Regions from separate parts of the Elstera cyanobacteriorum genome, predicted to be linked through region 2. Evidence: predicted binding sites of a transcription regulator. Region 2 holds the regulator's gene; the other holds the start of a gene.
The links. The regulator PhoB, encoded in region 2, activates phosphate uptake and scavenging genes when phosphate is short. The targets are predictions, from matches to a motif close to TNTCATAAAACTGTCA.
Positions count from the first base shown of each region.

Region 1: the regulator PhoB is predicted to act here: its motif matches at 3,207-3,222, upstream of CHR90_RS02975 (bifunctional 2',3'-cyclic-nucleotide 2'-phosphodiesterase/3'-nucleotidase).

Region 1 is NZ_NOXS01000025.1:12,403-17,452, forward strand. Features, by position in the region: gene CHR90_RS02960 (helix-turn-helix domain-containing protein) at 1-37, shown strand, start outside; gene CHR90_RS02965 (GNAT family N-acetyltransferase) at 46-564, shown strand; gene CHR90_RS02970 (hypothetical protein) at 593-1,048, opposite strand; gene CHR90_RS02975 (bifunctional 2',3'-cyclic-nucleotide 2'-phosphodiesterase/3'-nucleotidase) at 1,201-3,135, opposite strand; gene CHR90_RS02980 (aldehyde dehydrogenase family protein) at 3,291-4,796, shown strand; gene CHR90_RS02985 (methyl-accepting chemotaxis protein) at 4,948-5,050, shown strand, end outside.
Region 2 is NZ_NOXS01000034.1:204,051-209,100, reverse strand. Features, by position in the region: gene pstA (phosphate ABC transporter permease PstA) at 1-388, shown strand, start outside; gene pstB (phosphate ABC transporter ATP-binding protein PstB) at 394-1,200, shown strand; gene phoU (phosphate signaling complex protein PhoU) at 1,224-1,970, shown strand; gene phoB (phosphate regulon transcriptional regulator PhoB) at 1,975-2,685, shown strand; gene CHR90_RS15940 (methyl-accepting chemotaxis protein) at 2,884-4,581, shown strand; gene CHR90_RS15935 (methyl-accepting chemotaxis protein) at 4,929-5,050, shown strand, end outside.

The sequences.
Region 1 (5,050 bases), on a different contig from region 2:
GCAGACCGGCGCCCGCTATCTGATTTTTTTTGTGTGAGGCTTAGCATGGAAATCCTGTCTTTAAGCGCCGCCGACCTTGACCGCCGTCTGCCTGACTTGGCCGATCTGCTGCATGCTTGCGTGCAGGATGGCGCGAGTATCAGTTTTATGCTGCCTTTCTCCCCAGACGATGCCGCTGCCTTCTGGACGCAGAAAGTGCGCCCTGGCGTCGCGGCGGGCACGCGGGCGCTGCTGGTGGCGGAAGCGGACGGCCGATTGATTGGAACGGTGCAACTCGATACCGACACGCCGCCGAACCAGCCGCATCGGGGCGAAGTGTGTAAGCTGATGGTCCATCCGACCGCCCGCCGCCTTGGCGCGGCCAAGGCGCTGATGGGGGCGCTGGAAGCGGAAGCCCGGCAGCGGAACCGCGCTCTACTGACGCTGGATACCCGCACGGGTGATCGGGCGGAGCCGCTCTATATCGGCCTCGGCTATCAGGTGGTGGGGGTGATCCCCGGCTACGCGCTCAACACCGCCCGCGATGGGCTGCACGGCACCACAATCTTTTATAAAGAGCTATAAATAAGTATATCGGTCTGAGCTTAACCGCTTAAACAACCGGTTGTTCTAGCGCGCTAATGACGGATGTGATTTGTTCGTTTAGATCGTATAGGAGAGCGTTAGGCTCATTCCCTGGTTTGATCTGATAAATAATCTCCGGCGTCAGCGGGGTTCCCTGCGGATTTATGACGGCTTCCATATATAAATAGGCGGCGTCTCCGCTGGTTGTTACTGTTTGTGTGATGTTGAAGCCGACCGGATCATCCGTAGAAATGTTGAGTGCCTGGGCGGAGATGAATTTTTGAAAATCCTTTAAATAAGCAATGGCTTGAGTCAGGAGGTCATTAAGCATTGGAACCATATTGGCTGAGACGATGAAGCTGCCGTCGTCCCCATTTTTATTGACCCAGCATAATTGAAAGCTCGCAAATTTCGGTGCGAGAGTGGCTATAACTTTTAAATCTGTGATCGGAAGGTTCAGAGTGCTTGTAGGTGCAGTTATCATACTGTGCTCACCGTTAGTTAAAAACTTCCCCACCCGATTCGATTTGCTGCTGAGACGTATATGCCAAGACCCAGCGGAAGCGAGGAAGAGTGAGGGGATAAGCTCGTTAGAGTAGCTTACCCCCTTTAACGCATTCGTGGAATTGCTTGGGCTTAATCCAGCTTCAGCCCATAGCGCACAAAACCGTTCTGGCCGTCGCCGAGCTTCGTCAAAGCCGGGTTGGAGGCGAGGAAGGCTTCGGCCTTGGCGCCGCTTTCGAACGCGAGGGTTACCGGCTTGCCAGTTTTGGCAAAACGCCAGTTCTTATCGGCGCTGGGGTTCACCGATTTTTGTTCGGTGATGAAGTCGATCAGCGCCTGGCGGTTTTCGTCCGGGGCTTGCAGAATGATGTTCTTGCCATCAAGGCCGGGGAACTTACCGCCGCCCGAGGCGCGGTAATTGTTGGTGACGATGACGAAGTCTTGCTTATCGTCAATCGGCTTACCTTGGAAAGCCAGGTTCTTGATGCGGCGCGCGTCGGGGGCGACCAGCTTGCCGTCGTTATCGTAGCGCTTCGGCTGGGTTACATCGACCTCATAGGTTACGCCGTCGATAATATCGAAATTGAAGGTTGGGAAGCTGGTATCGACCAGATCCTGCGGGTCGCTCTTGTTCGGGTCGATCTGTTTGAACTGGCCCGCCGACATTTCCAGCCATTCGCGCACGCCCGCACCCGTCAGCGTCACCATTTGGACCGTGTTCGGGTAGAGGTAGAGATCCGCCGCATTCTTAATGGCAATTTCACCCGCCGGAACATCGGTGTAATAGTCAGGCCCACCGCGCCCGCCCGCTTTGAAAGGTGCTGCTGCCGACAAGATCGGCAGGTTTTCGTATTTCGTGCCCTTCAGCGCCTTTTGGGCGTACCAAACCTGCGCGTCGGAAACGATCTGCACCGAGGGATCGTCCTGCACCAAGGCAAAATAACTATAGATCGGCGCTGCGACCTTACCAAAGGGGGCACGAATATACTTCAGCACCTCTTCATGGACAGGGGTAACCGCCGCGACAATATCCGGCTGATTATCGACCAGCGGAACCCGCTTGCGGTTCTCGTCGAGCTTATAGATGGGGCGGATACTGCTGGTGCCGCTGGTGACGCTCCAGCCACCGTCAGTTTTGGTCAATTCAAGGTCGAATACCCCCAGGTGGCTCCCCCAGAAGCCGGGCATGGCGATGGGAACACCATTGATGGTGCCTTTGGCGGCGTCGGCGCCCGCGAGATCTTTGAATTGTCCGGGGAAGGTAAGATGCTGATGGCCGGTTAGAACGGCGTGGATGCCAGGAACTTTCGTAAGCGCCCAGCCAGCATTTTCGGCCATATCCCCCGATTTCACCTGATCGGTGCCAATGCCGGTATGCGCTGCAAGGATGATCAGGTCAGCGCCTTTTGCTTTAACCTCGGGCACAATGGCTTCGGCGGTTGCCACAATGTCTTTGGTGACGATTTTACCGTCGAGATGGGCCTTATCCCATTGCACGATCTGCGGCGTCGTTAGACCGATGACGGCGATCTTAATGGGATGTTCCTTACCACCCGTGTCTTTCACTGTACGGTCGAGGATGACATAGGGTTTAAAACGATGGGTATTGCCATCAGTTTCAAAGATATTCGCCGAGACCGAAGGGAATTTCGCCCCTTTCAAAGCCGTATCGAGGAAGGGTAAGCCGAAGTTGAATTCATGATTACCGAGCGAAGCGGCATCATAGCCAATCAGGTTCATGGCCATATACATCGGATGTGTATCACCATCCTTCAGGCCCTTAACCTTGGCGATATAATCGCCCAACGGATTGCCCTGCAGCAGGTCGCCGTTATCGATCAGCAGGCTGTTCGGGGCTTCGGTCCGCGCTTGCCGGATCAGCGTCGCGACCTTGCTGAGGCCGACGGTATTATCCTCCGCATCCCGATAATAATCGTAATTCAGCAGACTCGTGTGCAGATCCGTGGTTTGCAGCAGCCGAAGTTTGGCGGTCACCTGCTGGGCCAGAACCGGCGTGGTCAGAAGCGATCCGGCCAGAAACAGGCCGACGAGCGAGCGCGTGCGCATGTGTATTTTCCCCTTGTCACAGTGCCCTAAGGCTTTCGCACGATAGCAAACAAACCATCTGGACGGGCTCGTGAAATTTTGGTGACGTTAGCGTCAAGTTTTTGGGCGCATTGACCCTGCCGTTGTGGCGGGCGCCCGTGGTGGAGGAAACCCCTGTGACGACCTTGCGTTCCGACGATCTCGCCCCCGTTCTCGATCCGAAGCTGTTGGCGAAGGCCCTGTCGGGCAAGCTGCTGATCAATGGCGATCTCGTCCCGGCCCTCAGCGGCAAGACCTTCCCGGTCGTCAATCCTGCAACCGGCGAACAGATTGCCGACGCCGCGTTGGGCGAAGCGGCGGATGTGGCGAAGGCCGCCGAGGCGGCGCAGGCCGCGCAGAAACTCTGGGCCGCCCGCCCGGCGCGCGAACGCGGGAAGCTGGTGGCCGCCTGCGGTCAGATTTTGCAGGAGCATCAGGAAGAACTCGGTCGCCTTGTCGCCCTTGAAACCGGCAAAGCCCTGCGCACCGAAAGCCGGGTCGAAGCCTCCGTCCTCGCCGATGTTTTTACCTTCTTCGGGGGGCTGGCGCCGGAGTTGAAGGGCGAAAGCGTGCCGTTCAACCCGGATATGTTGACGGTGACGATCCACGAACCGCTCGGCGTTGTCGGCGCGATTATCCCGTGGAATGTGCCAATGATGCTGATGGCGCTGAAAATCGCCCCGGCGTTGGTGGCGGGAAATACCGTTATCGTCAAATCGGCGGAAGAAGCGCCGCTGGCGGTTTTGCGCGCTTGTCAGCTCATGGCCTCGGTGCTGCCGAAGGGCACGCTGAATATCCTATCGGGCTTTGGGCCGGACTGTGGGGCACCGCTGGTGCAGCACCCCGCCGTGCGCAAGGTCACCTTCACCGGCTCGGTCGAAACCGGCAAGATCGTTGCTCGCGCCGCTGCCGATAAGTTGATCCCGGTCACGCTCGAACTCGGCGGCAAATCGCCGATGATCGTTTGCGCCGATGCTGACCTTGACCGCGCCGTCGCGGGGGCGATTGCAGGGGTGCGCTTTACCCGCCAGGGCCAAAGCTGCACGGCGGCGAGCCGCATTTATGTTCATGCCGACCTGCACGATGCCTTCATCGCCAAGCTGACGGCGAAGGTTAACGAGATGAAGATGGGCGATCCGCTGGACGAGGCGACCGACATCGGCACGATCATCTCCAAGGATCAGTTCGACAAAGTGCAGAACTACGTCGCCATCGGCGAGGCGGAGGGTGGTACGGCCCTCCGCTGCGCCCAAATGCCCAAGGAAGCGGCGTTGGCCAAGGGGTTCTTCGCCCAGCCGGTGGTGTTTACCGGCCTGCCCGCGACCAGTCGGGTCTTGCGCGAAGAAATCTTCGGTCCGGTTACCTGTATTCAGCCCTGGACCGATTTTGACGCGGTGATTGCTGCGGCGAACGATAGCGACTATGGGCTGGCGGCAACGATCTGGACCAAAGATCTGAAAACCGCGCTCGACGCCTCGCGCCGTCTCGAAGCCGGGCTGGTACAGGTCAATCAGAACCTCGTCGTGCAGCCGAATATTTCCTATGGCGGGATCAAGCAGTCTGGTCTTGGCAAGGAAGCCTCGCTGGAATCGATGCTTGAGCATTTCACCCATAAAAAGACCGTCATCCTGAATATGACCTAAAAAGCTAAGGAGCGGGCCGGTCTGCGGCCCGCTCCGCGTGCGTTTTTATCGCCCGATACTCGTTGTCACAGTTTAAAAACGCTCTGACTTCTGCTTACCTACTGCCCGCCGTTAAGGCCGTGGGGGCCGGGGTAAAGAGGCGGAGGGATAAGTGTTCGCACGGTTATTTTCCGGTCGGTCAGCGGATGACGCCGATTTCATCGCCTTGTGGGAAAATCTGGCCGGGGTTGGCCTGTGGCACGCCAGCCTGTTTC
Region 2 (5,050 bases):
CTCCCGCGCCTCCTTGCGTGCCGTGCCGCCGTCGATCCGGCAAGCGGCCCTCGGGCTTGGGGCCAGCCGGGTGCAGGTGGTCACGCATCACGTGCTGCCGCTGGCAATGCCGGGCATCCTGACCGGGACGATCCTGTCGATGGCCCATGCGCTGGGCGAAACCGCCCCACTGCTGATGATCGGCATGGTCGCCTTTATCGTCGATATTCCCCAGGGCTTCACCCAGGCCGCAACGGTGCTGCCGGTGCAGATCTACCTGTGGGCCGATAGCCCGGAACGGGGCTTCGTTGAAAAGACCTCCGCCGCGATCATGGTTCTACTGGCCTTCCTGCTGGTCATGAACGCGATTGCGATTTTCCTCCGCAAGAAATTCGAACGGAAGTGGTAATCCCCATGTTGGCGACCGAAACGAAAACCGCTGCTGCCGTGAATGGCGCTGCCAAGCACGTAAAGATGAAAGCCTCGGACGTCGAGGTTTACTACAGCGAAAAGCGGGCGCTGAATAAGATCAGCCTAGATGTGCGCGAACATGAGGTAACGGCGCTGATCGGCCCGTCGGGCTGCGGGAAATCGACCTTCCTGCGCACGCTGAACCGCATGAACGATGTGATCGAAGGCTGCCGCGTCGGCGGGACCATCCTGCTCGACAAGCAGGATATCTACGATCCAAGTATCGATGTCGTGCAACTGCGCGCCCGGGTGGGGATGGTGTTCCAAAAGCCGAACCCCTTCCCGAAGTCGATCTACGATAATGTCGCCTATGGCCCGCGTATCCACGGCCTCGTCCGTAACCGCGAAGAAACCGATGCGGTCGTCCAGCGGTCACTGGAACGTGCCGGTCTGTGGAAAGAAGTGAAGGACCGTCTGCACGAAGGCGGCACCGGGCTTTCGGGCGGTCAGCAGCAGCGCCTGTGCATCGCCCGCGCCATTGCGGTCGATCCCGAGGTTATTCTGATGGATGAGCCCTGCTCGGCGCTCGATCCCATTGCCACTGCGAAGATCGAAGAGTTGATCGACGAACTGCGCAGCAATTACACCATCGTCATCGTCACCCACTCGATGCAGCAGGCCGCGCGCGTGTCGCAGCGCACCGCCTTCTTCCATCTCGGGGATCTGGTCGAAGTCGGCGATACCGCGCAGATTTTCACCAATCCGAACGACGAGCGCACCCAGGGCTACATCACGGGCCGCTTCGGCTAAGCCGGGGGCAGAAGGAATAGATCATGTCGAATGAACATATCGTTTCGTCCTTCGACGAAGAGCTGCGCGCGCTGCATAAGTCGATCATGCAGATGGGTGGGCTGGTGGAAGCCCAGATCGCCCAGTCTTTGCAGGCGATGAATAAGCGCGACAGCCAATTAGCCTCCGCCGTCGTCGCCAACGACGGTCAGGTCGATGCACTGCATCACGAGATTGACGAACAGGTCGTGCGCATGCTGGCCCTGCGCCAGCCGATGGCATCCGACCTGCGCACCGTTGTTGCGTCGCTGCGCATTGCGACCGATCTCGAGCGGATCGGCGATTACGCCGCCAATATCGCCAAACGCACCCTGGCGCTGAACGTCTCGCCGACCGTCAAACCGGCGGCGGGCGTGCTACGCATGGGCAAGATCGTCCAGAGCATCGTCAATGACGTGCTGGATGCCTATGCCGACCGTAACGCCGACCGCGCCGCCGCGATCCGTGAACGCGATACGGAAGTGGATGAACTCTACACGTCGCTGTTCCGCGAGCTTCTGACCTATATGATGGAAGACCCGCGCAACATCACCGCCTGCACCCATGTACTCTTCATGTCGAAGAACCTGGAGCGGATGGGCGACCATGCCACCAATATCGCCGAAACGATCTATTACATCGTGCGCGGTAAGGTTCCAGCGGAAGAGCGCGCCAAGGGCGACCTGTCGAGCGTAACCGCGATGACCGAGAAGGGTGAAACCTTCGTGGCTGCCGACAGCAAAGGGAACTAAGGGCATGTCGCCCGTCACACCGTTAGTCCTGGTGGTCGAAGACGAAACCGCCATTGCCACACTGCTACGCTACAATCTGGAACGCGAAGGCTTCCGGGTTTGTACTGCCGCGGATGGCGAGGAAGCGCTGATCATCGCCGCCGAGCAGAACCCCGATCTGGTGCTGCTCGACTGGATGCTGCCGATGCTGTCGGGCATCGAAGTCTGTCGCCGGTTGCGCCGCCTGCCGACGGCGCGCGCGACCCCGATCATCATGCTGACGGCGCGCGGTGAGGAAGGCGACAAGATCCGGGGCCTTGATAGCGGGGCGGACGATTATGTGACGAAGCCGTTCTCGGTCTCGGAACTGATCGCCCGCGTCAAGGCTGTGCTGCGCCGCACCCGCCCGTCGGTGGATGGCGAAAGCCTGAATTTCGCCGATGTCATGCTCGATCTGGCAGCGCATCGCGTGCGCCGGAACAACCGCGACATTCACCTCGGGCCGACCGAATTCCGGCTACTGCGCTATCTGATGGAGCATCCAGGCCGGGTGTTCAGCCGCGAACAATTGCTGGATGCGGTGTGGGGCGCCGATGTCTACGTCGAGCCGCGCACGGTGGACGTTCACATCCGCCGCCTGCGCAAAGCCCTGAATGGCGAGGGGGAAACCGACATCGTGCGCACCGTCCGCTCGGCGGGTTATGCGCTGGATGAAACGGTGGATGCCACGGGCTGAGGGTCTTCGGCGCCAGTTTTCAACGGAAAATTGAAAGGCCAGGACGGGAAACCGCCCTGGCCTTTTCGCAGGCATGCAACCAATGCACGTCATGTCTGAAAAATACCTAGTCGATATTTATTTAAAAATAGTAAAATATACGGGAAATTTACAGCTTTTCCCGATCCCCATCGGGAACCCCGCCCGGAGGGCCGCCCTATGACGACCAGTCGTTTTTCCTTTGCAGGGCTTGGCGTTCAGCAACGCCTGATCCTGACCTTCGTCGCTTTGGCCGCGATCCTGGCGGGGGCGATTACCCTTAACGCCTATCGCGTGATCCGTGCGGCCCTGGTCCATGACGTACAGGCCGACGTCAATCGGGGCCTTGAGGTGATGAAACTGTTGGTTGCCGAGCGCGGCGGCCGGTTCGAGCTGGTCGGCGGGCACCTTACCCTGTCCGGGCTGCCGCTTGCGGGCGATGCGACCTTGGTCGATGCGGTCAGTAAACTATCGGGCGGGGTAGCAACGATCTTCCAGAAGGACGAACGGATCTCCACGACCGTTCAAAAGCCCGATGGGGGCCGCGCCATCGGCACCAAGCTGGCGCAAGGCCCGGCCTATGACAGTATCTTCCGCGACAAACGCACCTATAGCGGCCCGGTCGATATTTTCGGCAAACCCTATCTGGCGGTCTATGATCCGATCCTGGATGGGGCGGGCGAGGTGATCGGCATTCTATTCGTTGGCGAACCGACCGCCGTGGTCGCTGCCGAAAGCGCCACCATCCTGCAGGAAAATCTGATCGGCGCCGCCTTGGCCCTAATCTTGGGCAGCGCTATCGTCGCCCTCGTCGTCCGCTCGCAACTGCGCCGCGTCTCGCATTTGACCGATCTGTTTGCCACCTTGCAAAGCGATCCACGCATTCTGACGCCCGCTGAAACGAACCGACGCGACGAAATCGGCGCCCTGGCGCGGGCGCTGGCCGACTACTCGCGGCAACTCGACATGGCCCGCCAGCACGCCGCTGCAGAAGCGCGCAAGATCAAGCAAGAGATTGCCCGCAAGATGGCCCTGGAAATGGCCATCGCCGATTTCGGCAATAGCATCGACGGCGTTGTGGCCACGGTGGTCTCCGCCGCCGCGCAATTGCAGCAGAATGCCGAAACAGTTAACGGCAATGCCATGATGACCTCCGAACAAAGCAACGAGGTCGCGGTTGCCGCCGAACAGGCAACCGCCAATGTGCAAACCGTCGCCTCGGCCTCCGAAGAACTCAACGCCTCGATCCGGGAGATCAACCGCCAGGTCGCCGAAGCCGCCGCCATCGCCGGAACCGCTGTAACGGAGGCCGAGCAAACGGGCAGCATCGTCCGCACCTTGTCCGACGCTGGGCAGCGGATTGGCGAGGTTGTGGGGCTGATTTCCGAAATCGCCGCGCAAACCAATCTGCTGGCACTGAATGCCACCATCGAAGCCGCCCGCGCTGGGGAAGCGGGCAAAGGGTTTGCCGTGGTGGCGTCGGAAGTGAAGAACCTTGCCGGGCAGACCGCGCGGGCGACCGAGGATATTCAGGCCCAAGTCGGCGCCATTCAGCAGGCAACGCAGCAGGCCGTGACGGCGATCACCACGATCACCCGCACCATCGAGCGTATCAACGACATTAACCTCGGTGTTAAGGTCGCGATGGAGGAACAGGGGGCCGCAACCTCCGAAATCGCGCGCAATGTCACGGAAGCCGCCAGCAGCACCCAAAATGTGACGGAAATCACCATCGCGGTCACCCGCGCCGCTGTGGAAACCGGCAGCATGGCGGGCGAGGTGCTGTCGGCGGTCGGTAGCCTGACGGCCCAGGCGGAAACCCTGAAGACGGAAGTGGCGGATTTCCTCGAAAAAGTGCAGGAAGACGAGGCCGCCTGATCGGCTGCACCGGTTTTCCCAGCCTCAAGCGTATGACAAACACCCGGCCCTGCGCCGGGTGTTTTTGCGTGCGTTGATCCATGTCATGGGAAAGGGGCCGAAGCCATGCGAAATTCGCACAGTGCATTGAAATAAATACTTAACAATCACAAACGCTCTTTATTAATAATTGCCTGTGAAAATACACAGATCAAACGAAATTCCTTCTCGAAAGAAAGAATGAAATGAAGTCATTTGCCAAAAATATGAGCATTACGAATCGCATTCTTTTAACATTCTCGCTCTTATCTTTTTTGATATCTGCTGCCATCGTCGGCGGTTCGTATTTCATCGTCCGCGATGCACTAATGTCGGAAGCCTCCGATGCTTTGGAGCGTAACGGCCAATTGCTCAAAACCCTGATCGCCCATCGCGGAACGCTGGCAATCACCGACGGTAAATTGGGCCTGAACGGCAAACCGCTGGAGGG